Regions from separate parts of the Giesbergeria sinuosa genome, predicted to be linked through region 1. Evidence: predicted binding sites of a transcription regulator. Region 1 holds the regulator's gene; the other holds the start of a gene.
What was found. Region 1 encodes FNR, which switches genes on or off when oxygen is low (the NO sensors DNR and NnrR bind a similar motif). Its sites were predicted from a motif close to TTGATNNNNATCAA; they were not measured.

Region 1 (15,080 bases):
AGTGGGCCAAAGATTCTCTAGCCCAGTGCTGCCCACGGCAGTGCCCAATGGCAATAACAATAGGCTAGAACACAGCAGCGCCAGTGCCAACCAGCGCCCACGCGACGGCGGCGCACTCATCGGGTGGTGGCCTTGTCCGTCAGGCAACGGGCCATGAGGCGAGCACCTTCGGCCATGCGTGGGCCGGGGCGGATCAGCATATCAAACTCGGGTGGCGTAAAAACGCACAGACGTTGCTGTTGCAGTGCCTGCATGGCTTGCCAGCCGGGGCGTTGCGCCAGTCCTTCCACACTGCGTGCCCCCACCATGATCAAGTCGGGGTTGGCACGCACCACATATTCTGGATTGAGTTTAGGAAATGGTCCCAGCGCGGCGGGCAGGATGTTGCGTGCGCCCAAGCGGGTCAGGGTTTCGCCAATAAAGGATTGCATACCCGCACCATACGGCCCCCGGTTGACCTCAAAATAGACCCGCGCGTTGCGGGCCGCAACGGGCACCGATTGTGCTGCGGCCTGCACGCCAGCATCAATCACCCGCCACAGCCGTTGGGCATCGGGCACGGCCAGCACTTGACCAATTTTGCCCAGTACGCGCTGCACGTCGGCATGGCTTTTAGGCTCCAGTGCCACTACGGGCACTCCCAGCGATTCGAGCCGTGCTGCGCCACGCGAGGACGTAGCCATGAGAACAACATCGGGGCGCAGCGCCACAATGGCCTCAATGTTGGGGTCGAGACCACCGCCCACCTTGGGCAGTTTTTGTACGCTGGCAGGCCAGTCGGAGTAGCGATCTACGCCCACCAGCCGGTGGCATTGTTCTAGCGCGCAAACGGTTTCCGTCAGCGAGGGCAGCAAACTGACAATGCGTTGTGGGGGCCGAGCCAGCGTCACCGCATGGCCCCGATCATCTGTCAATGCAATCGGCTGGGCCTGCACACTGAGCACCGCTGCGCTCCAAGCCAACACCGCAGATAGTCGGGTCAAACTGCGTGGCAACCACTGCATGGCGTATCCTTGAGGGTCAGTGGCAAGCCTGCGGCCATGAGCGTGACGCGCTGGCAGGTTTGGGCCACTTGCTGGTTGAGCAGCCCCAGTGCATCGACAAAAGCCCGCACCTCGTGGCCCAGTGGGATTACGCCCAAGCCGATTTCATTGCCCACCAGTACTACTGGGCCGGGGGCTTGTGCCAGTGCAGCACCAAAAGCGGTGGCCTGTTCTTGCCAGGTTCCCAACGGGGCGGTGTCTGATGAAGCATCATGGGCGGGCATCAGCCAGTGGGTGAGCCAGAGGGTGAGGCAATCCACCACAATGAGCGTTTCTGGGCTGCTGTGTTGTTGCAGGGCTTGTGCCAGGTAGCGGGGCTCTTCGAGCGTGGTCATGCCCGGTACGCGTATGGCCCGATCTTGCTGGTGGCGCTGGATGCGCTCTTGCATTTCTGTATCCCACGCTTGGGCGGTGGCCAGCATGAGGGCATGGTGCAGGGGGGATTGATCCAGCCAATGGCGGGCCAATAGCTCGGCACGGCGGGATTTTCCGCTTTTTTGTCCTCCCAAGATTAGCTCGCTGCGGGCGATGGACAAGCTCATAAGTCCACCCCACCCAGCCAGCGGGCCACAGTGCGTGGGCTGGAGGCAAACCAAGCATGAAAATAGCTGGCGTGCAGGCTACCGTGTTGGTACAGGGCTTCGCCTTTGCTTTCCTCCACAGCTTGGCCGGGGCGGCTGCTGCGCGTGAGTACTGGCGCTGGACTGTCCAACCGCGAATAGTGAAAGGTGTGCCCACGCAGCACCCCTGTGTCAGTCGCCAGTTGCTGCATACCCAGCCCTGCCAGCCGTTTTTGCAACACGGCCTTACCGGGCAACAGCCCCCACAGAGGGGCAAACTGGCCATCGTGGCCGGTAATGCCTTCACACAGGGCCACCATGCCGCCACACTCGGCCCAGATGGGCTTGCCTGCGCCCCAGTGGGCGCGCAAGTCCTCTTGCACGGCATGATTGGCCATCAAGGCCGCAGCGTGCAGTTCGGGGTAGCCACCGGGCAGCCACACCGCATCGCAGGGTGGCAAGCCCTCTCCGGCCAAAGGGGAGAAAAACACCAGTTGCCCGCCCATCGCACGCAGGCAGTCCAGATTGGCTGGGTAAATAAAGCTGAATGCCGCATCGCGTGCCACGGCCACAGTGCAGCCTTGCAGCCAAGTCTGTACCTCTTCTGGCGCTGGCTTGGCGGCTGGCGCAGCAAAATCCGCCGCCCATGCTTGCCATTGTTCCCAGCTACGCTGGCCCAACGGCGTCTGTGCCAGTGCATCGGCCACGGCATCGAGCCGTTGCAGCGCATCGCCCAATTCATGGGCGGCCACCAAGCCCAAATGGCGTTCGGGCAGCAGCGAGCTGTCTCCTGCCGGGGTGACTTTTTGCAAAGCCCCTTGCCACAAGGCAGGGTCGCGCAGCCCCGCTCGGAGCAAATCAGCATGGTGTTCCGTAGCGACGCGATTGGCCAGCACCCCGGCCCAGCGCAAGCCCGGCTGGTAATGCACTAAACCATAGACCAAGGCGCCAAAAGTGGTGGACATGGCTCCCGCATCTAGCACCGCCAGCACCGGAATATTCAGCCGCTGTGCCAATTCGGCGGCGCTGGGGCTGCCATCAAACAAGCCCATCACCCCTTCAATCAAGATCAGATCGGCCTCTTGGGCGGCGTCATGGAGCCGGGCCGCCACATCTTCGGGGCCAGTCATCCAACCATCGAGTGAATGCACGGGGGCACCACTGGCGAGCTCATGCCAGTGCGGATCGAGAAAGTCTGGCCCACACTTGAACACGCGCACTTTGCGCCCCTGGCGGCTGTGCAAACGTGCCAAAGCGGCAGTGAGGGTGGTTTTGCCCTGCCCCGAGGCTGGGGCAGCTATCAACAGTGCGGGGCAGCGGGTGCTCATTGGGGCGTCCATTTCAGGCCTACATACAGGCTACGCCCTGGGGTGGCATAGCTGCGGGCAAGCTGGTAATCTTTGTCGGCCAAGTTGTCAATGCGTGCCAGCAAAGTGAAGTTGCGTGCCATGCGCGTGCTGGCATACAGGTTCCAGAGGGTGTAGCCCCCCAGTCGGGTAGTGTTGGCAATGGTGTCAAATCGCTGGCCCGAGGCTTGCATTTCTGCGCCCAGATTCCAGCCTGCCCATAGGGTATCGGCGCCCAAGGTGGCATGGCGTTTGGCCCGGCGTGCCAGCTGTTTGCCGGTGTCTAAATCACGGGGGTTTTGCCAGTCCACTGAGCCGCGCCACTGCACCCCAGCCAGCCGGTAGGAGCCTGCCACCGTCACGCCTTCGTATTGGGCGCGGGCGGTGTTGGCGTAGCAGCCAAAATCAGAAGCACAAGCACCCGTCCCTACGAAGGAGATCAAATTGCGTACCCGGTTGCGGTAGGCCGTCACTGAGAAAGTGCTGCTTTTTTCAGCCCAACGCAGGCCAATTTCGGCGTTGCGGCTTTTTTCTGGTTGCAGTGTGGCGACACCGTACTCGCTAAAACGCTGGTACAGAGTGGGCGCCCGAAACGCTGTGCCCACCGAGGCTGTGGCTCGCCATTGGGGGGTGAGGGCATAGCCATAGGCCAAACTCCCTGTGTTCTGACCCCCAAATTCACTGTCGTTGTCGTGGCGGGCATTGAGCTGTACGGTATGCCCCCCTGCGTTGTAGCCATAACCCAGTGCAACCCCATCCTGTGAACGTTGGCGGTCTAGCGTGACCCCCCAAGCATCCAAAGCTGGGTTGTAGAGCTGGTCTTCGCGGCGCTCGAGGGCTGCGTTAAAGCGATGTGCGCCCCATTGGTAATCGTGCTGCCATAGGTAGCCACGCAGTGTGGTTTCTGTCAGGTAGGGCGAAGGCGTGGTTTCGTAGCGGCTGGCCGCCTCCGTCACAGAGAGACGCGTGCGGTACGCCTCACTCCATTGCGCCTGCCAGCTCAAACCCGCCGTGCGCAGGCGATGCAAATTGCGGTCATCGGCAGGCGCAGCAGGGGTGTAGCTGAAAGCGTCGTAATCAGAGTGGAGCCGTTGCGCCAGCAGGGTGGCATCCAAACGGTGTTGCGTGTTGATGCGCAGGCCTAGGCGGGCATTGGCCGATGTGCTGCGGTAGCCATCGCGGTCTGGGTGGTGGCTGCCGCTGGTTTTGGTATCAAAACCATCGCTAGTGGTACGGTGCAGGCCCAGTGCATAGTCCAAGGCACCATCGGTGCCAGTGCTGCCACTGATGCCCGCCTCTATTTTGCGTGTGCCTTGGCTGCCCAAACCTACCCCAACCATGGGTTGGGCTGGGCCTTCGCCCTTGCGGGTAAATAATTGGATCACGCCAGCAATAGCGTCTGAGCCATACACGGCCGCTGCCGGGCCACGCAATACCTCAATGCGCTCCATCTGTGCCAACGGAATCTGTTCCCATTGTGCGCCACCCGTCGATTGGGAGTCCACCCGTACGCCGTCGATATAGACCGCTGTGAAGCGCGATTCAGCCCCACGCACAAACACACTGCTGGCATTGCCAGGGCCACCATTGCGCGAGATTTCTAAGCCCGGCAGCCGGGCCAGCACATCCGCCAACACACTGGCACCACTAGATTCAAGCGTTTCGCGATCCACAATGGAGACGTCGGCCACCAAGTCGGCCAAAGGTTGTGGCGTGCGGGTTGCCGTGACCACCACATCAGACAGCGAGGGTGTGTGCAGGTTCTGTGCCAATAGCAGTGGGCCTGGGGCATCTGAGGTTTGTTGTGCGTGTGCAGACAGTGCAGACAACAGGGCACAGGCCCAAACCACAGGGCGCACATTCAGGGCAACGCTGGGGCAGCCTGGGACGGTAGAGATCTTCATGGGAACACAATCAGAATGCAACCCGTGCTGGCTTCCCCGCCAGCGTTGGGTGATACAGCCACACTAGCCACCAAGGCTATGTGCGACCACCGTGTTGGCCGGTATCCGGGCTGGCGGAGCACCCTTCAGCGCCTTCCCAGTGCTTGTTCAAGGCATCCAGTGGCGTGTGGCTGAAGAGAGAGTGGCATGGACTCGTCCGCTGACCGTTGCGGGGGCAGCGCAGGCTCGGCAGCCCCCTTGATGGGGGCTTTCCTCCCTGCTTCCCGTTGAACTTCGGCATGTGAACCACACCAAGAGCACCAACGGCGCGGATTCTACGGCGCTTTGGCCACTGGCAACCCTACAATTGCAGGCATGGCCCCCTTGCAAACCATCGATCTCATCACCGCGCGTGTGGAGCACCTGCTCCAACGCCTGACCCAGTCTCAGCAGACTCAGCAGCAGCAGGCGCAACAGCTGGCCGATTTGGCCCGTGATCGACAGGCGCTGGAAAAGATACGCGAGCAACAAGCTGAACAGATAGTGCGGCTACTGGAAGAGCACGATATGCTCGTCCAGGCCCATACGGCCCTGCAAGAGGATGGACTGCGGCAAGAGGCCAAGAGCCTACATCTGGAGCAGGAGCGCGATGCCTTGCAGAAAGTCCACGCCGCCCAAACAGAACAATTGGTCGCCTTGACCCGTCAGCATGAAGAATTGCTGCGCAATACGGCACCCCAAACAGAAAAACTGGCGGCTTTGCACAAGGAGCATGCCGCCTTGCAGCAGGCCCATGCGGCCTTGCAGCAGACCAGCACCGAGCAGGCCACCCAAGTGACTGCCTTGCGCCAAGAGTGCCAAACCTTGCAACAGGCAGGGCAGGCACAACTGGCACAAATTGCTGCCCTTACCCAGGAGCGCGACACCTTGCAACAAACCAGCACTGGGCAGGCCGAGCAGATCAGCGCCCTCACCCGTGAGCATGACATGCTCAAATCCCGCCTGCAAACGGCCCGCTCCCGCATGGATGCTTTGATGGAAACCTTGCCAGCCAGTCCCGCAGAGAAAGAGGGTGGCGCATGATGATGAAGAAAATCGAGGTGCAGATCATGCAGCAGAGCCTGCTGCTGAGTTGCCCTGAAGGTGGCGAAGCCTACCTGCGGGAAGCCGCCGCACGGGTAGACAAGGCCATGACCCAGATCCGTGACGGTGGCAAGGTGCGGTTGCGTGAACAAATTGCTGTGCAGGCGGCTATCAATCTGGCTTTTGAGATGGTCAAGGCGGCGGTAGCCGAAAAGACGGCCCTGACGCGCGCTGAACAGGCAGAAGCTGCTGCGGCCAATGCACTGGTGCAAGCCCAAGAGGCGGCTATCTTGGCACAAAGCGTCTCTGGCCCCGAAATGCAGGCCAAGTGCCAGGCCTTGTTGGAGCGCCTCGATACGGCACTGCAAGACGGCACCACACCCGGTTGAGGTGTGGTGGCTGTGGTGGGCCAGCGCCTATGGCCGCCCAGTACCGCTACAATCGGCCTGTCTGCGGTGCTGCTGGGCTTTATATTTCCTTGAACCAATGCTCATTGAGCCTGGGCTTGGTACATTGCCCGGTGAGCGTGATCGTCTCGCGTCAGATGAACCCAACACCTGGCTGCCCTTGCCCCCCTGAACCCCCGGTTCAGGATGCAGGTTCGGTGGCACTGGCAGACACCTTCATTGTCTTGCCCTCCCCAGTCTGTATCGTGTCTGGGGCACTCCCAGCAGCCTCTGGTCAGGCGGGCCTGCTCCCCTTGATCCCCCCCCCCACCATTTATGTTCGATACCCTGCTAATTGTTGAGTTGGCCTTGCTGGGCCTGTGTACGGGCTTTTTTGCCGGACTGCTCGGTATTGGTGGCGGCATGATGTTGGTGCCTTTTCTGACCTATTTTCTGACTGAGCGGGCTGTATCTCCTGATTTGGCCGTCAAGATGGCCATTGCCACGGCGATGGCTACTATTTTGTTTACATCTATCTCCAGTGTGCGTGCGCACCACCGCCGTGGTGCTGTGCGTTGGGATTTGGTTCAGCGGTTGGCCCCCGGTATCGCTTTGGGAGGGATGGCGGCCAGCTTGGGGGTGTTCTCCTTGCTTAAAGGGTCTTTTTTGGCACTGTTTTTTGGGGTCTTTGTGGGTTTTTCTGCATTGCAGATGTTCCGTGACCGCAAACCAGCACCATCCCGACAAATGCCAGGGGTGGCAGGACAGGTAGCCGCTGGCAGTGGCATTGGTTTTTTGGCTGGGTTGGTGGGGGCTGGGGGGGGGTTTATCAGCGTGCCCTTCATGACTTGGTGCAACGTGCCCATCCACAATGCTGTGGCTACCAGCGCCGCCTTGGGTTTTCCGATTGCAGTGTTCAACGTGGCTGGTTATGTGCTGGGGGGCTTTTCGGTGCCCGGTCTACCTGCACATTCCATGGGTTATGTGTGGTTGCCAGCTTTGGGCGTAATTGCCGCGTGCAGTGTATTCACGGCCCCTCTGGGCGCTCGTGCGGCCCACAGTTTGCCTGTGCGCCAACTCAAGCGGGTTTTTGCCAGCTTATTGCTGGTGCTGGCGGTTTATATGTTTTGGAAGGGATATGCCGCGTTGTAACGCAACCGGGCCATCAACTGCACCACAGTTCTGGCCCATGGGTGGCATCAAGCCACAGTGCCCATAAGGCCACACCACAGAGCAAAATGCCTGCCAGTCGTGTGCCACGGTCGCCATGCACCTTGAGGCGCTGGCGTAAACGCAGCCACAGCCACGGCCCTGCCACCAGCCACAGGCCACTGCCCACGGCAAACAGGGCCATAGTGATGGCACCCGACACTGCACTGCCACTGAGAGAGGCCACTAACAAGGCCGAGTAAAGCAGACCGCAGGGCATCAAGGCCCACAGAAAACCTGTTGCAAACACGCCCCCCGGTTTAGCCACCACAGGCCGCACCCGCTGCCAGAGGCTCCGTCCGGTTTGTTCTACCCAAGCGGGTTGGCGAGCCAACACCACCATCATCAACCCCCAAGCCAGCACGCCCACATGCAGCATCGTCCAAGCCGGGCGCAAGGCCGCACTTTGCACTGTGAGCCAAGCCAAACTTTGCATTGCTACTGCGGCCAGAGCGCCCACAGCGGCATAGCCGAGCAGACGGCCAAGGTGGTAAGCCCATACACGCCGCTGGTGTTGTGGTGGAGCGCCCTGCCAATGCACGGGCTGTTCGGGGGGGGTGTTGGTGCCTGCACCCACCACGGCACCGCAAGGGGCTGCGCACATAGCCAAACAATGCGGCCCACCGACCAGCCCCATGAGCAAGGCCGTCCAGGCCACTGAAAAAAGCATCATCTTCAGATGATGCGGGAAAACCGTGTTCGGTTCCGGTCGGCCTGCAAATACCGGTCAAAAGTCATGGCAATACCTCGTACAAAGTACCAGCCCATCTCTGTGACTTGCACCCCATCGGCGTTGAAAATCACCAACCCTTGGCCGGCCATTTCTTGTAGCACGCCTAGCTCGACGGCAAAATACTGGCGAAAATCAATCAGCCAAGCGGCTTCTAAGGGCTCAAACAGCAGCTCGCCTTGGCACATCAAGGCCATGATGACAGCACGGCGCACCAAGTCGTCGCGTGTCAAGGCTAAGCCTCGCACGATGGGCAGACGACCTTGGTTCAGGTGGTCGTAGTATTCGTCCAGAGTTTTGGCATTTTGGCTGTAGGTGGCACCCACACGCCCAATGGCCGATACGCCCAGTGCAATCAGATCGCAGTCGGGTTGGGTGCTGTAGCCCTGAAAATTGCGGTGCAGGCGTCCTTGGCGCTTGGCTACGGCCAACGCATCATCGGGCAACGCAAAATGATCCATGCCCACATACACATAGCCCGCTGCACTAAAAGCCTCTAATGAGCGTGCCAACATGGCGACCTTGGCAGAGGCCATTGGCAAATCGGCCCATACGATGCGCCGCTGTGGCTTGAAGCGTTCGGGCAGGTGGGCATAAGCATACAGCGCGATGCGATCGGGGCGCAACTGCGCCACTTGGGCCAAGGTGCGCTCAAACGATGCAGGTGTTTGGCGTGGCAGGCCGTAAATCAGGTCGATGTTGATGGAGGCGAAACCCAAGGCGCGTGCCGCATCTACCAGTGCAAACACCTGTTCGGCAGGTTGGATGCGGTGTACGGCCTTTTGGACTTCGGGGTCAAAGTCTTGCACGCCAAAGCTCAGGCGGTTAAAGCCCAGTTCGGCCAGCAAGGCCAGCCGCCCGGCATCTACTGTGCGCGGGTCAATCTCGATGGAGTACTCCCCATCGGGAGCCAACGTAAAGTGGCTGCGCAACATCGCCATCAGTTCGCGCAGACCTTCATCTGACAAGAAGGTGGGCGAGCCACCGCCCAGATGCAGCTGGCTCACTACTTGGCCTTTGCCACAATGGGCGGTATGCAGTTCTACCTCACGGCTGAGGTAGCGCAGATAGACTTCCGCCCGGTCGTGGTGCCGGGTGATAATTTTGTTGCAGGCGCAGTAGTAGCACAGCGATTCACAAAAAGGGATGTGCACATACAACGACAGTGGCAGCGCCTTGGCCGATGTTCCCACGCTGCGTTGTTGCAACGCGAGCACATAGTCGTTGGCACCAAAAGCCTCCACAAAGCGATCTGCCGTTGGGTAAGAGGTGTAACGCGGTCCGGGCACATCAAACCGGGTCAGCAATTCGGGGGAAACAACGGTCATGGGAAAATTCCTTAAGTGCCAATGCACTGTGCCGTAAATGGGCCAGACAGGCGTTGACGTCTGTCAAGAGCAAACACCAAAGGCGCACTGTGTTGGCAGCAGTGGGGGATGGGCGATAATTTGAACATGTCCACTATCTTTCCCGCCCCAGCAATGCCTTACTGCGCAATCGGGTCAAGGGGATGGCAGTGTGGCTGATTTATCTGAAGTAGCTCCGAGTCGCCATGAATCCACACACCATCAAAGTCGCCTGTTCCAACTGCAACTTGCGCGAGCTTTGCATGCCGCTGGGATTGACGGATGCACAAATACAACGCATTGACGAAGTAGTGGCTACCCGGCGCAAAATCAAGCGTGGTGGCACTTTGTTTCGCAATGGCGAGGCATTTACCTCGCTGTATGCCATTCGCACAGGGTTTTTCAAAACCTGTGTGGCTACCGAGGACGGGCGCGATCAGGTCACTGGCTTTCAGATGGCAGGCGAAGTCATCGGTCTGGATGGCATCGTCAATGACCGACATACCTGCGATGCCATTGCATTGGAAGATGCAGAGGTTTGCGTTATGCCCTTTGACCGGATTGAAGAGCTTTCGCGTGAGGTCACGGCCTTGCAAAGCCATGTCCACAAAATCATGAGCCGTGAGATCGTACGCGAGCACGGAGTGATGTTGTTGCTGGGCAGCATGCGGGCTGAGGAGCGTTTGGCAGCCTTTTTGCTCAATTTGGTACAGCGTCTGCACGCCCGTGGTTTTTCGCAGTCAGAACTGGTGTTGCGCATGACCCGCGAAGAGATTGGTAGCTATTTGGGCCTGAAGTTAGAGACCGTTAGTCGCACTTTCTCCAAGTTTGTGGAAGATGGCATCGTAGAAGTGCGTCAGCGCCATGTGCGCATTCTTAGCACCGATGCGCTCAAACGCATTGTCAATAACCAACAAGCTTGCCATTGAGCACTGCGCCGTATCTGAGGCAGGCTATTGGTTGGGTTTCTGTCATAGTTTGTGGCAAAAAAAGCGCCCCTCCCCTTGGAAAGCCCTTTTTTTCCCAGTAGCATCGCTCCAGCCAGTGGAGAAACTGGTTTTCGCTGGTTCACACTGCCCGTTATTCACAAGGAAACCCAACATGGCAACTCCCAAAAAAGCCCCGGCCAAGGCCGCTCCCGCTGCTGAAGCGGCTGCGCCTGCTGCCAAAAAGCGCACTCCCAACGCGGCTTTCATGAAGCCCCTGACCCCCAGCGCCGAACTGGCCGCTGTGGTGGGTGCGGCTCCCCTGCCCCGCACAGAGATCATCAGCAAGCTGTGGGCCTACATCAAAGAGCACAAGCTCCAAGACGAAGCCAACAAGCGCAACATCAACGCCGATGCCAAGCTCAAGAAGGTGTTTGGCAAGCCCCAAGTTTCGATGTTCGAAATGGCTGGTCTGATCGGCAAGCATGTGAAATAAGCGTTCGCACGCTTTGCACACCAGGTCGGCTTTGCCGGCCTTTTTTTTGCCTGAACTTTACTTATGAATGAGAATACTTGTTATTTGATTTAAGATTGACAGTTCGACGATGCACAGCCAATTTTTCTAGCCACTGCTTCGTACCTGTATCGGCACCAATGGTGGTGCCGATGGCAATGACCTATCTACGGAGGCCCAATTGGCAAAGAAACCCGCACCGCATTTGCAAAAAACAACCCCCATGCCCGAGTTGCAGCCCGCTGTGCTGTCGGGCCGTATGGCCGCAGGTTTTGACAAGCCTTTGCTCCCCCTGGGTGCCTTGATGTTGGCGACTTCGATGGGCAGCTGGGCGCAGACCAACGAGGCGCCCAGTGCCACCTTGCCTGCGGTGACAGTGCGTGAAGCGGTGCAAATCCAAAGCAAAGACACTTTGCAGGTCAAAAAGACCACCATTGGTAAAGGCCAGCAAGAACTGCGCGACATTCCGCAAAGCGTCACGGTGTTTACTGAGCGCCTGATGGACGACCGTAACCAAGACGACTTCCGTGAAGTGCTGCGCACCACTTCGGGGGTGACTTTTCAGGCAGGCGAAACCGGCGAAGAAGATGTGCGTTTGCGCGGCTTCTCTTTGGGCCAGGCAGGAGACATCTACATTGATGGCATGAAAGATGCCCCACTGTACGAGCGCGACACTTTCAACAACGACCGGGTAGAAGTGCTCAAAGGCTCTGCTTCCATGTTGTTTGGCAAGGGCTCGACGGGTGGCGTGGTTAACCAAGTCAACAAGGCGCCATTGTTGATGGATCAGCACGAAGCCAGTTACACCATTGGCACGGGCAATGAACACCGCGTGACGGGCGACTTTAACTTCAAGACGGGAGAAAACGCAGCCCTGCGCGTCAATGCCATGGTGCACAACGCCGACAACCACGGTGCTACGCAGAAAAAGCGTGGCATTGCGCCCACCTTCAGTTGGGGTATTGGCACCCGTGATGAGTTCTCAGTCGGGCTGTACTATTTGGACATTCAGGGGCGTCCTTCGTACAACCATCCTTGGTTTTTGGACAACGGCGTGATCGTCCCATCGTTGCCTGCCAAGAATTACTATGGCCTCAACAGTGATTATTTGAACACTTCGGCCAAGTATGTCACGCTGTCGCATATTCACCGTTTTGATGATCGTGGCGAGCTGAACACCCGTTTGCGCCACGGCACCTATGAACGCGATTTGTGGGCCAGTGTGATTCGCTTTGGCACGGGCACCACGCTAGAAAACATCAATAGCAGCACGGTGGTCTCTCGTACCCCTAAGGGTCGGGTGGGCAGTAGCGATTTGACGCAACTGCAAAGTGATTACACCAACACCTTCGACTGGCTGGGTAAGAAGCACGCACTGATTGCCGGGGTAGATGTTTACCACGATGACGCTGATCGCAACCAGAACTTTGCTGGAACTCCCAGTGGCTTGAACACGACGGTAGGCACACCCAACAATGGCGACTGGCGTGCAGACACCCGTGGCGTGCCAGCTTACAACAGCTTCACGGCGCGCAATGTGAGTTTGTACGCACAAGACACGATGAGCCTGACATCTGCGTTCAAGTTGGTGGCAGGTTTGCGTTATGACCACTTCAAGGCGTCGTACCACACCAGTACCGACTTGAGCCACGCCCGTTCCGATGATCTCTGGAGCCCACGCATTGGTGCTTTGTATCAGCCCAATGATCTGGCTTCGTACTATGTGTCGTATGGCACTTCGTACAACACGTCGGGCGACACTTACCAGTTTGGCAACCCGAATGCTGGCACAGAAAAAACAGCCAATACCCCCGCAGAGAAAAGCCGCAATTTTGAAATTGGTGGCAAGTTTGAACTGTTTGAAAAGCGTGCCAGCCTAGGGGTGGCCGCGTTCTACAGCGAGAAATACAACGAACGCAACACCGACCCTGATACCGCATCAACCCAGCAATTGTTGTCGGGCAAGCGCCATGCCACAGGGATGGAGTTCAACTTGGCCGGGCGTGTGACACCGCGTTGGGAAGTGTTTTATAACCACACTTGGATCCCCAGCGCCAAGATTGACGAAAGCAATGTGGTTTTGGCCGCCAACGGTGGGGGTGCCCAGGTCAAGGGCGACCGCCCTGGCCTGACGCCCAAGCACAGCGGCAGCTTCTGGACAACCTACGCCGTGACACCACAGTTGCGTGTGGGGGCTGGCTTGAACTACCGTGGCAAGCAAAATCCGGAAGGCTCGCGTGCAGTGGTGGCCGACAGCTTTGTCACGGCTGATGCGATGGTGGAATACAGCTTCAACGAGAAAACCTCGCTCAAGCTCAACATCACCAACTTGAGCGACGAGTTGTATGCCGATAGCCTGTACCGTGGGTTCTATGCGCCCGGTGCTGCCCGTGCGGTGCAACTGACGCTCAAGACCCGTTTCTAAGCGGTATCTTCTACACAACGCACTGTCTGCCCCGTATGTTTTTGCATCTGAAAAATATCCTGACTCCGCAAGAGGTTCAGACTGCTCGCACTTTGTTGGGCGATGATGCCCCTTGGCGAGACGGGCGCAGCAGTGCGGGGGGACAGGCGCTGGCGCACAAGCGCAACGAACAATTGGCCCAAGACAGCACCCAAGCGCAGCAATTGCGTGCCTTGGTGCTGGCCGCGTTGCAGCGCGATGCCTTGTTCTTTTCAGCGGCCCTGCCCAAGAAGATTTTTAACCCGCTGTTCAATCGTTACAGCGGCGACAGCAACTTTTATGGCAACCATGTGGATGGTGCTGTGTTGCGCTCGCATTACCCTGAGCAATGGGTGCGTAGCGACTTGTCGTGCACGATTTTTCTGGCTGAGCCACAAGAGTATGACGGTGGTGAATTGCTCATTCGTGAGGCCCAAGGAGAGCGGGCCATCAAATTGCCTGCGGGTGATATGGTGCTGTATCCCAGTTCTACCGTACACCAAGTGGCGCCGGTCACACGGGGTGCCCGCATTGCCAGTTTTTTCTGGATTGAGAGTATGGTGCGCTCGCTTGAGCAGCGCCAGTTGTTGTTTGACATGGACATGGACTTGCTGCGCTTGCGCGCTGCGGTGGGCGAAGGCGCGCCTGCTGTAGTGGGCCTGACGGGCACCTACCACAACCTGCTGCGCATGTGGGCTGATGTCTAACGCCCGATGATGCACACCTTGAAACGCCAATCGGTGCCTGCGGGCATTGTCAATTTGGCCGACCACGAGCAATTAGCCCAACAACGCCTTGACGATAACGCTTGGGCCTATTTTGGCGGTGGTGCCGGTGATGAAATCACCTTGCAAGCCAATCGCACAGCGTGGGATGCTTGGAGGCTGCAACCACGTGTGTTGCAGCGTGTGGCAGGTGGGCATACCCGGGTTGCCTTGTTAGGGCGCACGCTGGCCCATCCAATTATGTTGGCCCCAGTGGCTTTTCAGCGGCTGGCCCATGTGGATGGTGAAGTGGCTACCGCCTATGCTGCTGCCGCTTTGGGGGCAGGTATGGTGTTGAGCACCCAAGCCAGCACACCGCTGGAAACGGTGGCCGATGCTTTTCTGGCAGATCCGGGCCGTGGTGCTCTCTGGTTTCAACTGTATTTACAGCATGATCGGGGCTTTACCCGTGCTTTGGTGCAGCGGGCTGAGGCTGCCGGCTATGAAGCCTTGGTATTGACAGTGGATGCCCCCGTCAGTGGTATTCGTGACCGGGAGCGTCGGGCGGGGTTTCAGTTGCCCCCCGGCATTCGTGCTGTCAATTTGGATGGCTTAGCCCCGCGCCCAGCACGGCCCTTGCAGGGCGGACAAAGTGCTTTATTCCATGATCTCTTGCACGATGCCCCTACTTGGGAAGATGTGCAATGGCTGCAATCCATTACCCGTTTGCCGGTACTGCTCAAGGGTGTGCTCCATCCGGAGGATGCCCGACAAGCTGCGGCTATTGGTGTGGCGGGTCTGGTGGTTTCTAACCACGGTGGACGCACGCTAGACACCGCTATCACCACAGCCCAAGCCTTGCCTGCTGTAGTGCAGGCTGTAGAGGGGCGCTTGCCTGTGTTGGTCG
Region 2 (15,080 bases), on a different contig from region 1:
GGATGCCCAGGGCCAGACCCGCACTGGTGTGCTGGAGGCCGATACGGCCAAGGCTGCACGCAGCCAGTTGCGTGCCCAAGCTCTGGTGCCCTTGGCCGTGGCACTGGTGGAAGTCGGCTCTGTGGGTGGCAGTACGCCATCATGGAGCCAGCGGCTTTTGACCCGTCCGGTGTTTGATGCCACGGGTTTGGCGGTGTGGACGCGCCAATTGGCGGGATTGGTGGTGTCTGGTCTGCCGTTGGAGCGGGCACTCACCGCTTTGGCCGATGAGGCCGAAGACGAACGCCAGCACCACTTGCTGGCTGCTTTACGGGCCGAAGTGAATGCAGGCGCTAGCTTTGCCCGCGCTTTACAACAGCACCCACAGGAGTTTTCTGATATTTACAGTGCCGTCATTGGTGCGGGAGAAGCCAGTGGCAGCCTAGGGCTGGTGCTGGAACGTCTGGCCGATGATCTGGAAGAACGCCAAGCCTTGCGCGCCAAGCTGATGGGGGCTGCACTCTATCCCGCCATCGTGACCTTGTTGGCCCTGGTAATTGTGCTGTTTTTAGTGACCTATGTTGTGCCCCAGGTAGCGAGCGTGTTTGCTGGCACCAAACGGGCTTTGCCCTTTCTCACGGTGGCCATGTTGGCTTTGAGTAGCGCAGTGCGCCAGTACGGTGGGGCATTGCTACTGGTGCTGCTTTTGGGGGCTGTAGGTTGGCGCTGGATGCTGGCGGGGGAGGTATTCCGACAAAAGGTAGATGCGGCTTGGTTGCAATTGCCTTTGTTGGGGCGCTTGGCACGCAGTTATAACGCCGCTCGTTTTGCCAGCACCTTGGCTATGTTGGCTGGTGCGGGAGTTCCCATTTTGAAGGCTTTGCAGGCGGCGGCAGAGACACTGAACAACCGCGCTATGCGCGCCGATGCACTGGAGGCGCTGGTGCTGGTGCGTGAGGGTGCGCCGTTGGCGTCGGCATTGGCCCAGAAAAAGCGTTTTCCGGGGTTGGTAGCCATGTTTGCCCGGTTGGGTGAGCAGACGGGGCAGTTGCCTCTAATGCTGCAACGGGCAGCCCAGCAACTCTCTGCCGAGGTGCAGCGCCGTTCCATGCAGTTAGCCACCATCTTGGAGCCTGTGCTGATTGTGACGATGGGGCTGGTGGTGATGCTGATTGTGCTGGCCGTGCTATTGCCCATCATTCAACTCAACCAATTTGTCAAATAACTGTTGCTAAGCCATGAGTGCCTCTTTGCAAAACCAGTTGGTGGTCGCTATTTCTTCGCGGGCCTTGTTTGATTTTGAGGAGGAAAACACGGTTTTTGACCGTGATAACGATGCCGCTTACCGGGCCTTGCAGCGCGAGCGCCTAGAGGTGGCCGCATCCCCAGGGGTCGCTTTTTCGCTGGTGCGCAAGCTGCTGGCTTTTAATACACCAGAGCAGGCACGGGTCGAGGTGGTGCTGTTGTCGCGCAATGATCCCGTCAGTGGTTTGCGGGTGTTCCGTTCTTGCCAAGCCCACGGGTTACCCAGTGTGCAGCGTGGTGTTTTTACCCAAGGGCGTGAGCCTTTCGGTTATTTACGGCCTTTGGGGGCACATTTGTTTTTGTCTGCCAATGAGGCCGATGTGCGCCAGGCGCTGCACTTGGGCTACCCTGCTGCACGGGTGTTGACTGAATCAGCCCAAGCAGGCAACGCCCATCCGCAAGAAGTGCGTATTGCGTTTGATGGTGATGCCGTGCTGTTCTCAGACGAGGCCGAGCGCGTGTTTCAAGCCCAAGGACTCGATGCCTTTCAGCGCCACGAGAGCGACAAAGCGGCCCAGCCTTTGCCCGAAGGCCCATTCAAGCCCTTGCTGGCCGCCTTGCACCGCTTGCAGCAGGCCAGCGGCAGCAGTGGGATGCGCTTACGCACGGCCTTGGTCACAGCACGCAGCGCCCCGGCGCACGAACGCGCCATCCGCACCCTGATGGATTGGAACATTGCCGTAGATGAAGCCATGTTTTTGGGCGGCCTGCCCAAGGGCGAATTTTTGCGTGAGTTTGAACCGGATTTTTTCTTTGATGACCAAACCGGCCATGTGACCTCTGCGGCTCGCCATGTACCAGCAGGCCATGTCAGTAGTGGGATTGCCAACGTGCCGTGACCCAGGCACTCAGGGCCACTACAGCCCCCCAGTGCGCTTGACCTTGGGGTCGGAGTAGGTCAGGTCGGCATCGTTCTTGGCTTGCAAGGCCATACGCTCTTGCAAGGTCATTTTGTTGATCTCTTGGGCCATCTCGATGGCGGTGCCACTGGCTCGCCACATGGACTGGATAAAGTCCAGTAACTGCTTGTAAATGGGCTCTGGCTCCGGTTCTGGAGGCAGCTCCTGCACCAGTTTTTTCTCTTCTGGTGTTGTCCAGTCGCGGTTAGGCCCATCGGTGTCGGAGGGCTTGTCGGGTGTTTTGACGATGGCCCCCTCACCGAGCCGATCCATCGATTCAACTGGGTTGGGATTGTTGATGGGGCGCACGGGCACGGCCCCGGACGCGCCGGTGGTAGACAGATCAGAGCTGATCGTGCGCCACGATGGTGATCGGTCAACGGGAGGAATTTGCATGGCGATGCCCCGTAGCAATGATGGGTAAAAACCGGCGGCCCCACAGAAGGCTTTATCGCCGTCTCGTATTGCTATAACGGCAGATCATCGCAAAAATGAAGCCTTTTTTCAGGATGTCCCCATTTTCATCCAGCAGGTAGCAAATTGCACTCCTTTTGGAGTGCCTACTCAGGAGAAACTCGAGCCACAGCCACAAGTGGTGGTGGCATTGGGGTTTTTGATGACGAACTGTGCGCCTTGCAAGTCTTCTTTGTAGTCGATCTCGGCACCCACCAGATATTGGTAGCTCATGGCATCAATCAGCAGCGAGACGCCATTCTTGGTCATAGTGGTGTCGTCGTCATTGACGATTTCATCAAAGGTGAAACCATACTGAAAACCCGAGCAGCCACCACCTTGCACAAATACACGCAGTTTGAGGTCGGGGTTGCCTTCTTCGGCGATCAGGTCGGCTACTTTGGCGGCGGCACTGTCGGTAAAGAGGATGGGTGCGGGCATTTCTTCGGTTTGGGGGGCTTGGGCTACAGCACTCATGGGGAATCTCCGGGATTTTGGGAACGCACCCAAATACTACTTAAAAACAGTCGGCCATTCAGGCGGACGGCACTTGCCATCCATCTGCCTAGGGTCATTACTGAGACCCCACCAACAACAAAGCCGCCCTAGGCGAACCTTGGGCGGCTTGGGTAGCAGGCAAAAAAGCGGATTAACGCTTGGAGAACTGCTTGGCGCGGCGTGCAGAACGCAGACCGACCTTCTTACGCTCGACTTCACGGGCGTCACGAGTGACGAAACCAGCTTGGCTCAGTGCGGGCTTGAGCGTGGCATCGTAGTCGATCAGGGCGCGGGTGATGCCGTGGCGGGTAGCACCGGCTTGGCCGGATTCACCACCACCGTGGACATTGACTTGCACGTCGAAGGTCTCGACATGGTTGGTCAGTACCAGCGGTTGCTTGGCAATCATGATGGAGGTTTCGCGACCGAAGTAGGCTTGGACGTCCTTGCCGTTGATCGTGATTTTGCCAGTGCCTTTTTTCAGGAATACACGGGCTACGCTGGATTTGCGACGGCCAGTGCCGTTGTTCCATTCACCAATCATCTCGGCTCCTTAGATTTCCAGCACTTTGGGCTGTTGGGCGCTGTGCGGATGCTCGGCACCGCCATACACCTTCAGCTTTTTGATCATGGCATAGCCCAGTGGGCCCTTGGGCAACATGCCCTTGACAGCCTTCTCCAGTGCGCGGCCAGGGAACTTGGCTTGCAGGTCACGGAAGTTGGTGGCTGTGATGCCGCCGGGGTAGCCAGAGTGGCGGTAGTACACCTTGTCCAGGTTCTTGGTACCGGTGACCTTGAGCTTGGCAGCGTTGATGATGACGATGAAGTCACCAGTATCGATGTGAGGTGTGTAAATGGCTTTGTGTTTGCCGCGCAGACGGAGGGCAACTTCGCTGGCTACCCGTCCGAGCACCTTATCGGTGGCGTCAATCACAAACCACTCGTGCTGCACGTCAGCGGGCTTGGCGCTGAAAGTTTTCATGCTGTGTTTCTTTCGAGGGTTTGACCAGCCTGAACAGGGGCTGGCGTCCTGGGGACTCTTTTCCACGGTCGGTGTTTCTCTGGAGGAAACCTCTTAGGTGGTATAGGCAAAGCAGGTGTTGAACCACTGATTACCCTTCGCCGCGGAGTCGCGCAAACGCTGCGAAGCCCGCGATTATATAGCGCAGGCTATTTGACGGGTAGTCTTAATTGGATGAACGTACTTCCAGCGGCTCCATCTGCTTGCGAAACTCCACACAGGCGGGCAAATTGACAAAAGCGGGTTGGCGGCACTCCCGGCGCAGGCACATGCTGCGGGTTAATACACCGCTGTCTTCGCACAACGCTGGCGCAGGCTTGGGGGGGCTGGGGGCGTGGGTTACAGGGGCTTCTGCCGCCGGGGCTGTTGGGGCTGGGGCCGGTGTGGTAGTTGCAGTGGCCGTGGCTGTGCTGGTGGGCTTGCGGTTGGGAGGCGGTTTGGGCGGGGCGTTTTGCGACAGTGCCCGTGGGTCGGTTTTCTCAACAAAGGCTGGCGCTGGGCCTTCTGGCAGCACTTCGGCGGTGGGGACTGCTGGTTCAGGCGGGGGCGCTGGCGTGGTGGTTGGAGCGGGCGTGGGAACGGGGTCTGCCTTCTCGGTGATGATGTCTTCGACGGGGGCTGTGGCCTTGGCTGGGCTGCGGCTTGCATACGCTCCGATCCCGGCAGTCACTGCCACCGCCACCGCAGCCACGGCCGCCCATATTACCCAGCGGCGCCCAGCCTTGGTAGGGGCCGCAGCTGGTGTGCTGGTGGTGTGGGGGCGCCGTGAGGCCCGCTCGGGCCAACTCGACTCCAGCCCGATAGGTTCGGGGGGCATCTCTTGGATGAGGGTGTCTGGCCCATGCATGAGCAGGGTGTCCTGCACGTCCTCTAGCAAGATGGTGTCGCCAGCATCGGCCATTGGGCGGCTGTGCGAGGAGGTTGCGGGGGCGGGGATTGGGCCGGCGCTGACGGCCTTGGGTGAAGACAGGTCTACCGTTGGAATTGGGCCGGCGTTGGGCTGGTCGGTGGGCTCCACCCAAATGTCTCCCAAAGCGGCCCGAAAGTCAAAGGCACCCAGTGGGGCTGGGGCAGTTGTCATCTCCAGCAGTTGCAGCAAGGCATCGATGCTTTGGGGCCTGTCTTGTGGGCGCAGTGCCAAGGCTTGCGTGATGCCATTGACGAAGGCCGGTGAGTAGACCTGACCAAACTGTTGCCCCACAGTACGGGCTACACGGGCAAAGGGCACCATGCGGTCACGAATGGCCCGCAGGGTGGATGGCTCGGGCATGTCATTGCACAGGCACCCATAGACCACGGCGGCCAGTGAGTACAGATCGCTCCACGGGCCTTGCGGCAGGTCGGCATCTCCGCTGGCATATTGTTCAATGGGCGCGTAGTTGACCTTGAGTACGGCGGTGTGCTTGCGCTCACGGTCGTTGATGGCGTGGCGTGCTGCGCCAAGGTCTAGCAGCACTGGGGGGCCAGCATCTTGCAAGAAGATGTTGTCGGGCGAGATGTCACGGTGCAGCGTGTGCCCCTCATGCAGTGTGCGCAGGGCGCCCAATACCGACCACAGCACTTGGCGCAGCCAAGCCTCGGAGGGGGGGGCACGCATTTGTAATCGTGCTTGCTTGAAAGTCATGCCGCTGTACAGCGGCATGACCATGTAGGCGGTATGGTGGGCCTCCCAGAAGCGAAACACCTTGACCAATGAAGGGTGGTCAAATTGGGCCAGCATCCGCGCCTCTCCCATGAAGGAGCGTAGCCCGGCTTCAAAGGCGGGCACATCGGCCAGCGCCCGCACTGCCACAGACAGATCTTGCGCACGCCCTGCCAACGCTGCAGGCATGTATTCCTTGATCGCCACAGAGCGGTGCAGGGAGTGGTCGAAGGCTTGGTACACCATGCCAAAACCACCCACGCCCAGCAGCGCAAGAATCTCGAACTCACCCAAGCGTGTCCCCGGGGGCAAAGCATCCGCATGGTAAATGGCGGATACGGGGGTGCTGGGGGAGGGTTCGGACATGGTGGCGGCTACCAGAGGGCAAAAGAAAAGGGCATCAAGAACAATCAGCGCAGATGCCGTAAAAAAGCGCCATCATCCATGATAACGATGAAAAAATGCTGATCCAGCGCAGTGATCGTTACCATAGGGCCATGTTCAGTTATCGCCATGCCTTCCACGCAGGCAACCATGCCGATGTGCTCAAGCACACTGTGCTGATTGCCGCCCTGCAACACCTGACCGAAAAAGAGGCCGCCCTGATGGTGCTGGACACCCACGCGGGTGCGGGCCTGTACCGTCTTGATGGAGATTACGCCAAAACCAGCGCCGAGGCTGCCGATGGTATCCAACGCTTGACGGTGCCGGGTGCGGCCCATGTGCCATTGGCTCCGGCATTGCAGTCCTATATCGATTTGGTACGTTCTTTTAACGCGGGTGCCAGCACCAAGATCTATCCGGGTTCGCCTTTCATCATCCAGCGGCTGCTGCGCAGCCACGACAAACTCAAACTGTTTGAGTTGCACCCCTCAGACATGCGTGCCTTGGTGGGCAATGTGGCCCAACTGGAGGCAGGCCGCCAGGTGGCTGTGCTGCACGAAGACGGTTTTGAAGGGGTGAAGAAGTTTTTGCCCCCACCATCGCGGCGTGCGCTGGTGTTGTGCGATCCGAGTTACGAGATCAAGACCGATTATGGCAAGGTGCTCGATATGGTGCAGGATGGTCTCAAGCGTTTTGCTACGGGCACCTATGCGATTTGGTATCCGATCATTCCACGCCCCGAAGCGCATGATTTGCCCCGGCGCCTCAAGACGATGGCCCAGAAGGCGGGCAAGAGTTGGCTGCACGCCACACTCACTGTCAAGTCCAGCAAAATCACCGAAACCCTAGAAGGTCAGAGCAAACGCCCAGGCTTGCCAGCCAGTGGTATGTTTTTGATCAACCCACCCTACACGCTGAAAGAAACGTTGAAGGAGGCGTTGCCGCAAATGGTGCAGTGGTTGGGGCAAGACCGCAATGCTGCCCACACCTTAGAGTCGGGCAGCTAGAGGTGGGCCGCTTAGTCTGACTCCGGTGGTGGACAAGTGCTATCGTCGTCGGGCAAGGTATGCAGGGTCACAGGCTTGGTGCCAAGCTGAACCATGCCCAAGGCTTCAGCCGCCGCGCGGCTGATATCGATGACACGCTTGCCACCATGTGGCCCCCGGTCATTGATGCGCACGACGACCTCACGCCCGGTGAGGGCGCTGCGCACACACACCCTGGAGCCAAAGGGCAGGGTGGGGTGGGCCGCCGTGAAATCGTGCATGTCGAATAATTCGCCACTGGCGGTGCGTTTCTTATGCTGTTTGGCGCCGTACCAAGAGGCCAAGCCATATTCCTGCGGAAACTGCAAATCTACTTGGGGCAAGCCGGTAGCTTCTGGTGCCGTTTTGCCTGTGCTGTCGGTGCCGATGAGATCGCTTTGCACCGGCACGACCAATGCTCCAGCGTCAGGCACCTTGAGGCCTAGAGCCGGGGGCGGTGGGGTGGTGGTGGCGCTGGGGGAGTCTTCCTCCGGCGGCGGTGGCGTGGTGGAGTCGTTGGCGCTGGCGATGCCTGCTCCCAGCGTCAGTAAAGCATAGATCAGCAGTTGCACGGGGCGACACCGCCACCATCGGATAGTTGGCAACAGGGACATGCGCCAGGGCCTTTCCAAAAAAGCAGGGGCGCTGATGGTAGCGCAGTGGATAGGTGCCCCATACCCAGAAAAAATCCCGCACAAGGCGGGATGGACAGGCCAACAGTGGGGGGCTTAGAAGCGCCAGCCCAGACCGATGCCGAACAGTACGGGATCGACCTTGAATTCACCCACATTCTTGCCAAAAGAGGACACATCGGTACGGATTTGCACCTTTTTCACGTCCAAATTCAGGTACAGATTGTTGCCCAGTGGAATATCAACACCGGCTTGAATAGCCAAGCCCCAGCTGTTCTTGTCTACCGAGGGGTTGAGGGCGGCGGCCACCGTAGGCGCGAAGTTCACACTCGACAGGCGGGTGTAATTGACACCAGCGCCCACATAGGGCTTGATCTTGCCCAGATCGGTAAAGTGGTACTGTGCTGTCAGGGTGGGAGGCAGGTGCTTGAAGGAGCCGATAGCACCACCATTGGAGTACAAGGTGTGTTTTTGTGGCACGGTCAGGATCAACTCGACAGCCAGATTTTTGGTGTAGAAGTAAGTGAAATCAACTTCTGGCAGCCACTTGTTGTTGACGGACAGGCCCAGAGGTGTCGAGTCGCCGTTGCTGCTGTCCAGATGCACAGCACGGGCACGCACCATCCAGGAGCCTTCGGTGATTGGTTGTGCAAACGCGGAGGACGACAACACGGTACCCAGCAGGGCGGCGACCAGGGTAGTTTTTTTCATGAAGGAAATCCGGAAAAACCAGGGAACATTCCCTAGGCTGGATTGGAAAACGCTACGCCCGGATGGTGCTTGACATGCGTCAAGCACCATGCTGGCTGGGTAAAAAAACATCACTGTGCTAGGCCGAGGCGCTGGCAAATTTCCAGTGTGGCTGTGCTTTGGTTCATGGTGTAAAAGTGCAAAGCAGGTGCCCCGCCTTGGCGCAGTTGTTCGCACAATTGGGCGACTACATCCAAGCCAAAGGCTTTGATGCTGGCGGTATCGTCGCCATAGGATTGCAGGCGCAGGCGAATCCAACGTGGCACCTCTGCCCCGCAGCTATCGGCAAAGCGCAAGATGCCGCTGGAGTTGATGATGGGCATGATGCCTGGCACCACGGGTATGTCAGCGCCTAGCCGGTGTGCGTCATCGACAAAGCGGAAATAGGCATCGGTATTGAAAAAGAATTGTGTGATTGCCGAATTGGCCCCGGCCTTGACTTTGGCCACATAGGCTTGCAAGTCGGCTTCTGGGGATTTGGCTTGTGGGTGCATCTCGGGGTAGGCTGCTACCTCCAAGTGGAAGTGGTCGCCGGTTTCGGCGCGGATGAAAGCCACCAGATCGGCGGCATAGCGAAATTCACCCATACCACCGTAGCCGCTGGGCAAATCGCCGCGCAAGGCCACTAAGCGCCGCAGTCCCATCGATTGGAACAGGGCCAGCTTTTCGCGCACCGAGTCGCGCGAAGCGCCCACACAGGTGAAATGCGAAGCGCCTTGTTGGCCCTCGTCTAAGATGGCCTGTACGGTTTGCAGCGTGCCGTCTTGTGTCGAGCCGCCCGCGCCGTAGGTGACGGAGCAGAACTCGGGCCGCAGTGCATACAGTTGCTGGCGCACGGCACGCAGCTTCTCAGCCCCCTCGGGAGTTTTGGGTGGGAAAAATTCCACACTCAGCGGCAATGCGCTAACAGCAGAAGAAAGGGGTTTGGATGCGCTCATGCCGCCCTCCGAGCAGAAATAAAGAATTCGCGGTTGCCATCACCGCCAGCAATCGGGCTATCTAGCCACGTTTGCACTGGCAACCCAGCACTGGCGCAAGCCTCGCGGAGGCGCTGCTCCACCACCGGATAGAGGCTGGCATCGCGCACAATGCCACCCTTGCCCACTTGGCCGGGTTGCAGTTCAAATTGCGGTTTGACCAACATCAGCAGCGTGCCACCGGGAGCCAGCAAGGGCACCAAGGCCGGTAGCACCAAGGTTAAAGAGATAAACGACAAATCACCCGTGATGAAGTCAAACTCCGGCGTGATGTTGACGTCTTCTAGCCCAGCACGGCGACGGTGTTGCACCGGCAGCGTGCCCGCTTGACGGGCTTGCTGTTTGGCGGCCCGCTCGGCTTTGAAGGCTTCGATATCGTGCTCTTTGGCATCATCGCTGTCGTCGTAGGCTTCATCGACCACACCGCCATTGCGCATCCAGCTGTACGGGGCCACGGGCTGGGTGTCGTTGTCTTCGGGGTCTTCTTCCACCACTTCAGACAGCGCCAATTCGCAGGCCGCTTGCAGGCTCTCGGCGGTCAGGTGGCGGGCGTTCAGCCCTTCCACACAGACCACCCGCGCATCTTGGCGCAGGCGCTCATGCAACTGGCCGTGGCCCACGTCCACGCCAATCACTTGGGCTGCGCCTTGTTGCAGCAGGCAATCGGTAAAGCCGCCGGTGCTTTGGCCTACATCCAAGCAGCGCAGCCCGGCCACGGAAAAGCCCGTGGCGGCCAGCGCCCCTTCGAGTTTGAGACCACCGCGCGAGATGTATTTGGCCTCGGCGCTATCGAGTAACCGCAACTCGGCCATGACTGGGATTTCATCGCCGTTTTTGGCCACTTTTTGCCACGGCGCAAAGGACGACAAGCGCCACTCCACCCCGGCTGCAATCAGCCGCTGCGCTTGCGAGCGCGTGGCGGCATGGCCTTTTTCTACCAAAAAAACATCTGCACGCATAGCGGGTCACACTCTCTGGTTGGCTTAGTAGCGGTAGCTGTCGGCCTTGTAGGGGCCGTTTTTCGGTACGCCAATATAGGCGGCTTGGGCATCGGTCAGCTCGGTGAGCATGGCACCCACTTTTTTCAGGTGCAGGCGGGCCACTTTTTCGTCCAAATGCTTGGGCAACACATAGACCTTACCGGCTTGGTATTGCTCGGGCTTGGTGAACAGCTCAATTTGGGCGATGGTTTGGTTGGCAAACGAGGCGCTCATGACAAAGCTGGGGTGGCCGGTGGCGCAGCCCAAATTGACCAAACGGCCCTTGGCCAGCAGGATGATTTTCTTGCCATCGGGGAACTTGATGTGGTCTACCTGCGGCTTGATTTCTTCCCACTCGTATTGCTCAATCGAGGCCACATCGATTTCGTTGTCAAAGTGGCCGATGTTGCAGACGATGGCTTGGTCTTTCATCGCCACCATGTGTTCGTGGCGAATCACATCGCGGTTGCCGGTGGTGGTGACGAAGATGTCGGCCTTATCGGCGGCGTATTCCATCGTGACCACTTTGTAGCCTTCCATCGCGGCTTGCAGGGCGTTGATGGGGTCAATCTCGGTCACCCAGACTTGGGCGCTCAGGGCGCGCAGGGCTTGGGCGCTGCCCTTGCCCACATCGCCATAACCGGCCACACAGGCGACTTTGCCGGCAATCATCACATCGGTGGCGCGTTTGATGCCGTCCACCAAGGATTCGCGGCAGCCGTAGAGGTTGTCAAACTTGCTCTTGGTGACGGAGTCGTTGACGTTGATGGCGCGGAACAGCAGCGTGCCCTTGGCCGACATCTCGTTCAGGCGGTGGACGCCGGTGGTGGTTTCTTCGGTCACGCCGATGATGTCAGCCGACTTACGGGTGTACCAAGTGGCATCTACCGCCAGTTTGGCGCGGATGGCGGCAAACAGGATGGTTTCTTCTTCGCTGGTGGGCTTGTCCAAAACGGACAGGTCTTTCTCGGCGCGCTGGCCCAAGTGCATCAGCATGGTGGCATCGCCGCCATCGTCCAAAATCATGTTCGGGCCTTCGCCGGGGGTGCCGGCTGCGCCAAACTCAAAAATGCGGTGGGTGTAGTCCCAGTAGTCTTTGAGCGATTCACCTTTGACAGCAAACACGGGCGTACCACCATCGGCAATGGCAGCGGCGGCGTGGTCTTGGGTGCTGAAGATGTTGCACGAGGCCCAACGCACTTGTGCGCCCAGTGCTTCCAACGTTTGAATCAGCACCGCCGTTTGAATGGTCATGTGCAAGCTACCGGTGATGCGCGCGCCCTTGAGGGGCTGGCTGGCGGCAAATTCTTCGCGGATGGCCATCAGGCCGGGCATTTCGGTCTCGGCAATGCGAATTTCTTTGTGGCCCCAAGCGGCCAAGGTGATGTCGGCAATCGCGCAATCGGCGTTGGCAAAGGTGGAAGAAGGTGCATTCATGGGCGGCTCCAAACAGGGGTGAACAAACCACTGGCCGACACGGAAATTGCAGAAAAGAAAAGCTCACCGCACCGGAAGTGGATGAGCGTCGTTGCTAGGGTGGGTTCCGAGCCTCACGCCCCGCTGTGCTGGGGGCGCTGCAACGCTCCTCGGAAGTGGCCGATTATACGGAGTTGGCAGACAGCACAGTGGTGGCTGGGGGTTTGGGGGGAGCCAGCAAATGATCCACCAGCGCCACCATGCTGGTATGGGTTTGGACACCGGCGGGCCATTCGGGGGGCAGCGGTGCGCTGGGGTCTACTCCGGCGGCTTGGCCGGTGCAAACCAAGTGCAGAATGCCATGCACAGCGGCACCTGCCTGCATGTGTGACAAGCAACTGCCAATAATGCACACTTTGTCTGGGTCGACACCATAACGCTCGCAAATCTGCTCTAGCAGGCCCGGAGCGGGTTTGCGGCAATGACAACCTTCATCGGGGGCGTGGGGGCAATAAAACACCGCGTCAATGCGCCCTCCTACAGCGGCCAGTTGTTTGTGCATGGCCGCATGCACTGCATTGAGCGTGACCATGTCGAACAGGCCACGCCCCAGCCCTGGCTGATTGGCAGCCACTACCACATGCCAGCCCGCATGGTTGAGTCGGGCAATGGCATCCAAAGCGCCGGGCAGGGGTTTCCAGTCAGCAGGGGACGTGATGAACTCATCCTCGCCCAAGGCGTTGATGGTGCCGTCACGGTCAAGAATGGCGAGTTTCATGGGCCAGATTATGGGAGCAAAGCCGCAGGTGTGGTAGCTGCTGGCGCTGTGGGGGCAAGCACCTGCCAACCCGTGATAAACAAGCCTCTATGGCGTCCCTGCGCCCATTGCAACAGTAATGTGGTTTGCCCAGGTTGCCATTGGGCCGCCTGTGGATCGTCGATCAGCACCTGTTGCAAAGGCTCTAGGTTGGCGATGCGCAATACCAGCTCGGTGCCACCGGTGCTGCGCAGATTGGGAAGTTTGGCATGGCTGCCCAAGACTTGTGCTTGCACCGGGGCCAAGGGTTGCAAGCCTTGTAGGTTGTAGGGCCGCCACAGCAAGGCTGCACAGCCCACCAAACAAACGGCAACCCACAACCCCAACAGCATGCGTTGCACGGTGTGCCAGCCCCAGCGCCGCCGCACCAGCCACAGGCCGAGCGTTAGCACCAGCAAGGCCAACAATGGCCCAGCCAACTGCCAGAGCATGGCCGACAAGGGCTGCGCCCCAGCAAAGGGTGACAGTGGTAGCGCGGTGATGGTTGGGCCGCGCCCTTCTTGCCATTGCAACAGCCAGCGCAATCCGGCCAACAGTGCAGGGGGCGCAAACAGCCACCATGCTATGCGTTGCTGTGCCGTCAATGCCATGCCTGTTTTGCCCTCAAGCGGCCAAACGTGACAAGTCGGCCACGCGGTTCATGGCTTCGTGCAGGGTTTTGAGCAGACCTTGGCGGTTCAGGCGCAGATCCAGCTCTTCTGCATTGACCATCACATCATCAAAGAAGGCATCGACAGGTGCGCGCAGCACGGCCAGCGTCTGTAGGCTGGTGGTGTAGTCGCCCGCATCAAATTGCGCATTGGCCTCGGGCACAAAGCGTTGCAAGGCAGCAAACAAGTCTTGTTCTGCTTGCTCTTGCAATAGTGCCGGGTTGACATGGGCATCGACTTCGCCGGCCTTCTTCAAAATGTTGCCTACGCGCTTGTTGGCAGCGGCCAAAGCGGGGGCTTCGGGCAGGGCGGCAAAGGCGCGCACAGCCTCGAGGCGCTTGGCGACTTCGGCCAGACGTTGCGGGCGCAGGGCCAGCACGGCTTCCACCTCTTGGGCGCGGTAGCCTTGCTCGCGCAAGGAGCCTGCCAGACGGTCATAGATAAAGTCGGCCAGAGCCGGGGTGGCGTCTTGGATTTTGTCGCCAAAGGCCGGAACGGCGCTGGCCAGCAGTGTGCCCAAGTCTAACGGCAGGTCTTTTTCCACCAACATGCGAATCACGCCCAAGGCATGGCGGCGCAGCGCGAACGGGTCGCGGTCGCCGGTGGGCAGGTTGCCAATGCCAAACATACCGACCAAGGTTTCGAGCTTGTCGGCCAGCGCCACCACCACGCCGGTGGTGTTGCGTGGCAAGGTATCGCCGGCAAAACGGGGCTTGTAGTGGTCTTCAATGGCATCGGCCACGTCGGTGCTCAAGCCATCGTTGAGGGCATAGTAGCGGCCCATAATGCCTTGCAGTTCGGGGAACTCGCCCACCATGTCGGTCACCAGGTCGGTTTTAGCCAACAAGGCGGCTTGGTCTATCCACTGGGGCAGGGCGGCATCGCCCAAAGCTTGGGCAATGGCATGGGCAATGGCGCGCACGCGCTGCACGCGCTCGCCTTGGGTGCCGAGTTTGTTGTGGTACACCACTTTGCCCAAAGATTCCACGCGCGAGGCCAGCGTCTTTTTGCGGTCTTGGTCAAAGAAGAATTTGGCATCGGCCAGACGGGGCCGCACCACGCGCTCGTTGCCACCCACCACGGCGCTGGCGTCTTCGGGGCTGATGTTGCTGACCACCAAAAACTGGTTGGTGAGCTTGCCCGCAGCATCCAGCAGTGGGAAGTATTTTTGGTTTGCCTTCATTGTGAGGATCAGGCATTCCTGCGGCACGTCGAGGAATTCTGCTTCAAACTGGCATACCAGCACGTTGGGGCGCTCCACCAGCGCCGTGACTTCATCCAGCAAGGCGGCATCGTCAATGGGGCGCACGCCGTTGCCGATGCGCTCGGCTGCTGCGGCCAGTTGGCGGGCGATGTTGGCGCGGCGCTCGGTGAAGCTGGCAATCACAGCGCCATCGCGCGCCAAGGTGGTGGCGTAGCTGTCGGCGTCTGGAATTGCCACGGGCGACACAGTGGCTTCAAAACGGTGCCCTTGGGTACTGTGACCTGCCTGCAAGCCCAGCGCCTTGACGGGCACCACGGTGCTGCCATGCAGTGCCACCAAGCCGTGGGCTGGGCGCACAAAATGCACGCTGCTCCAGCCAGGCAGCTCGCAGTCGCGCTCCAATTGGTAGGTCATGACTTTGGGAATAGGCAGCTTGGCAATGGCTTCA

Region 2: a site for FNR is predicted at 8,619-8,632, ahead of ACFO6X_RS13240 (OmpW/AlkL family protein). Genes of this name have one in related genera too.

Annotation. Positions count from the first base shown of each region.
Region 1 covers NZ_JBHSHJ010000002.1:194,123-209,202, forward strand. The annotation lists gene ACFO6X_RS03535 (FecCD family ABC transporter permease) at 1-120, opposite strand, end outside; gene ACFO6X_RS03540 (ABC transporter substrate-binding protein) at 117-1,004, opposite strand; gene ACFO6X_RS03545 (bifunctional adenosylcobinamide kinase/adenosylcobinamide-phosphate guanylyltransferase) at 980-1,585, opposite strand; gene ACFO6X_RS03550 (cobyrinate a,c-diamide synthase) at 1,582-2,931, opposite strand; gene ACFO6X_RS03555 (TonB-dependent receptor domain-containing protein) at 2,928-4,853, opposite strand; cobalamin riboswitch at 4,933-5,172, opposite strand; gene ACFO6X_RS03560 (hypothetical protein) at 5,208-5,915, shown strand; gene ACFO6X_RS03565 (cell division protein ZapA) at 5,918-6,304, shown strand; gene ACFO6X_RS03570 (sulfite exporter TauE/SafE family protein) at 6,638-7,453, shown strand; gene ACFO6X_RS03575 (sulfite exporter TauE/SafE family protein) at 7,467-8,180, opposite strand; gene hemN (oxygen-independent coproporphyrinogen III oxidase) at 8,186-9,568, opposite strand; gene fnr (fumarate/nitrate reduction transcriptional regulator Fnr) at 9,793-10,515, shown strand; gene ACFO6X_RS03590 (SWIB/MDM2 domain-containing protein) at 10,688-11,008, shown strand; gene ACFO6X_RS03595 (TonB-dependent receptor) at 11,286-13,451, shown strand; gene ACFO6X_RS03600 (Fe2+-dependent dioxygenase) at 13,487-14,176, shown strand; gene ACFO6X_RS03605 (alpha-hydroxy acid oxidase) at 14,183-15,080, shown strand, end outside.
Region 2 covers NZ_JBHSHJ010000012.1:27,217-42,296, forward strand. The annotation lists gene gspF (type II secretion system inner membrane protein GspF) at 1-1,204, shown strand, start outside; gene ACFO6X_RS13200 (5'-nucleotidase) at 1,218-2,123, shown strand; gene ACFO6X_RS13205 (hypothetical protein) at 2,142-2,579, opposite strand; gene erpA (iron-sulfur cluster insertion protein ErpA) at 2,748-3,113, opposite strand; gene rpsI (30S ribosomal protein S9) at 3,286-3,678, opposite strand; gene rplM (50S ribosomal protein L13) at 3,688-4,116, opposite strand; gene ACFO6X_RS13225 (serine/threonine protein kinase) at 4,322-6,163, opposite strand; gene ACFO6X_RS13230 (23S rRNA (adenine(2030)-N(6))-methyltransferase RlmJ) at 6,295-7,188, shown strand; gene ACFO6X_RS13235 (septal ring lytic transglycosylase RlpA family protein) at 7,200-7,820, opposite strand; gene ACFO6X_RS13240 (OmpW/AlkL family protein) at 7,935-8,549, opposite strand; gene metF (methylenetetrahydrofolate reductase [NAD(P)H]) at 8,660-9,526, opposite strand; gene ACFO6X_RS13250 (TlyA family RNA methyltransferase) at 9,523-10,524, opposite strand; gene ahcY (adenosylhomocysteinase) at 10,549-11,982, opposite strand; S-adenosyl-L-homocysteine riboswitch at 12,059-12,139, opposite strand; gene gmhB (D-glycero-beta-D-manno-heptose 1,7-bisphosphate 7-phosphatase) at 12,146-12,739, opposite strand; gene ACFO6X_RS13265 (hypothetical protein) at 12,748-13,368, opposite strand; gene glyS (glycine--tRNA ligase subunit beta) at 13,382-15,080, opposite strand, start outside.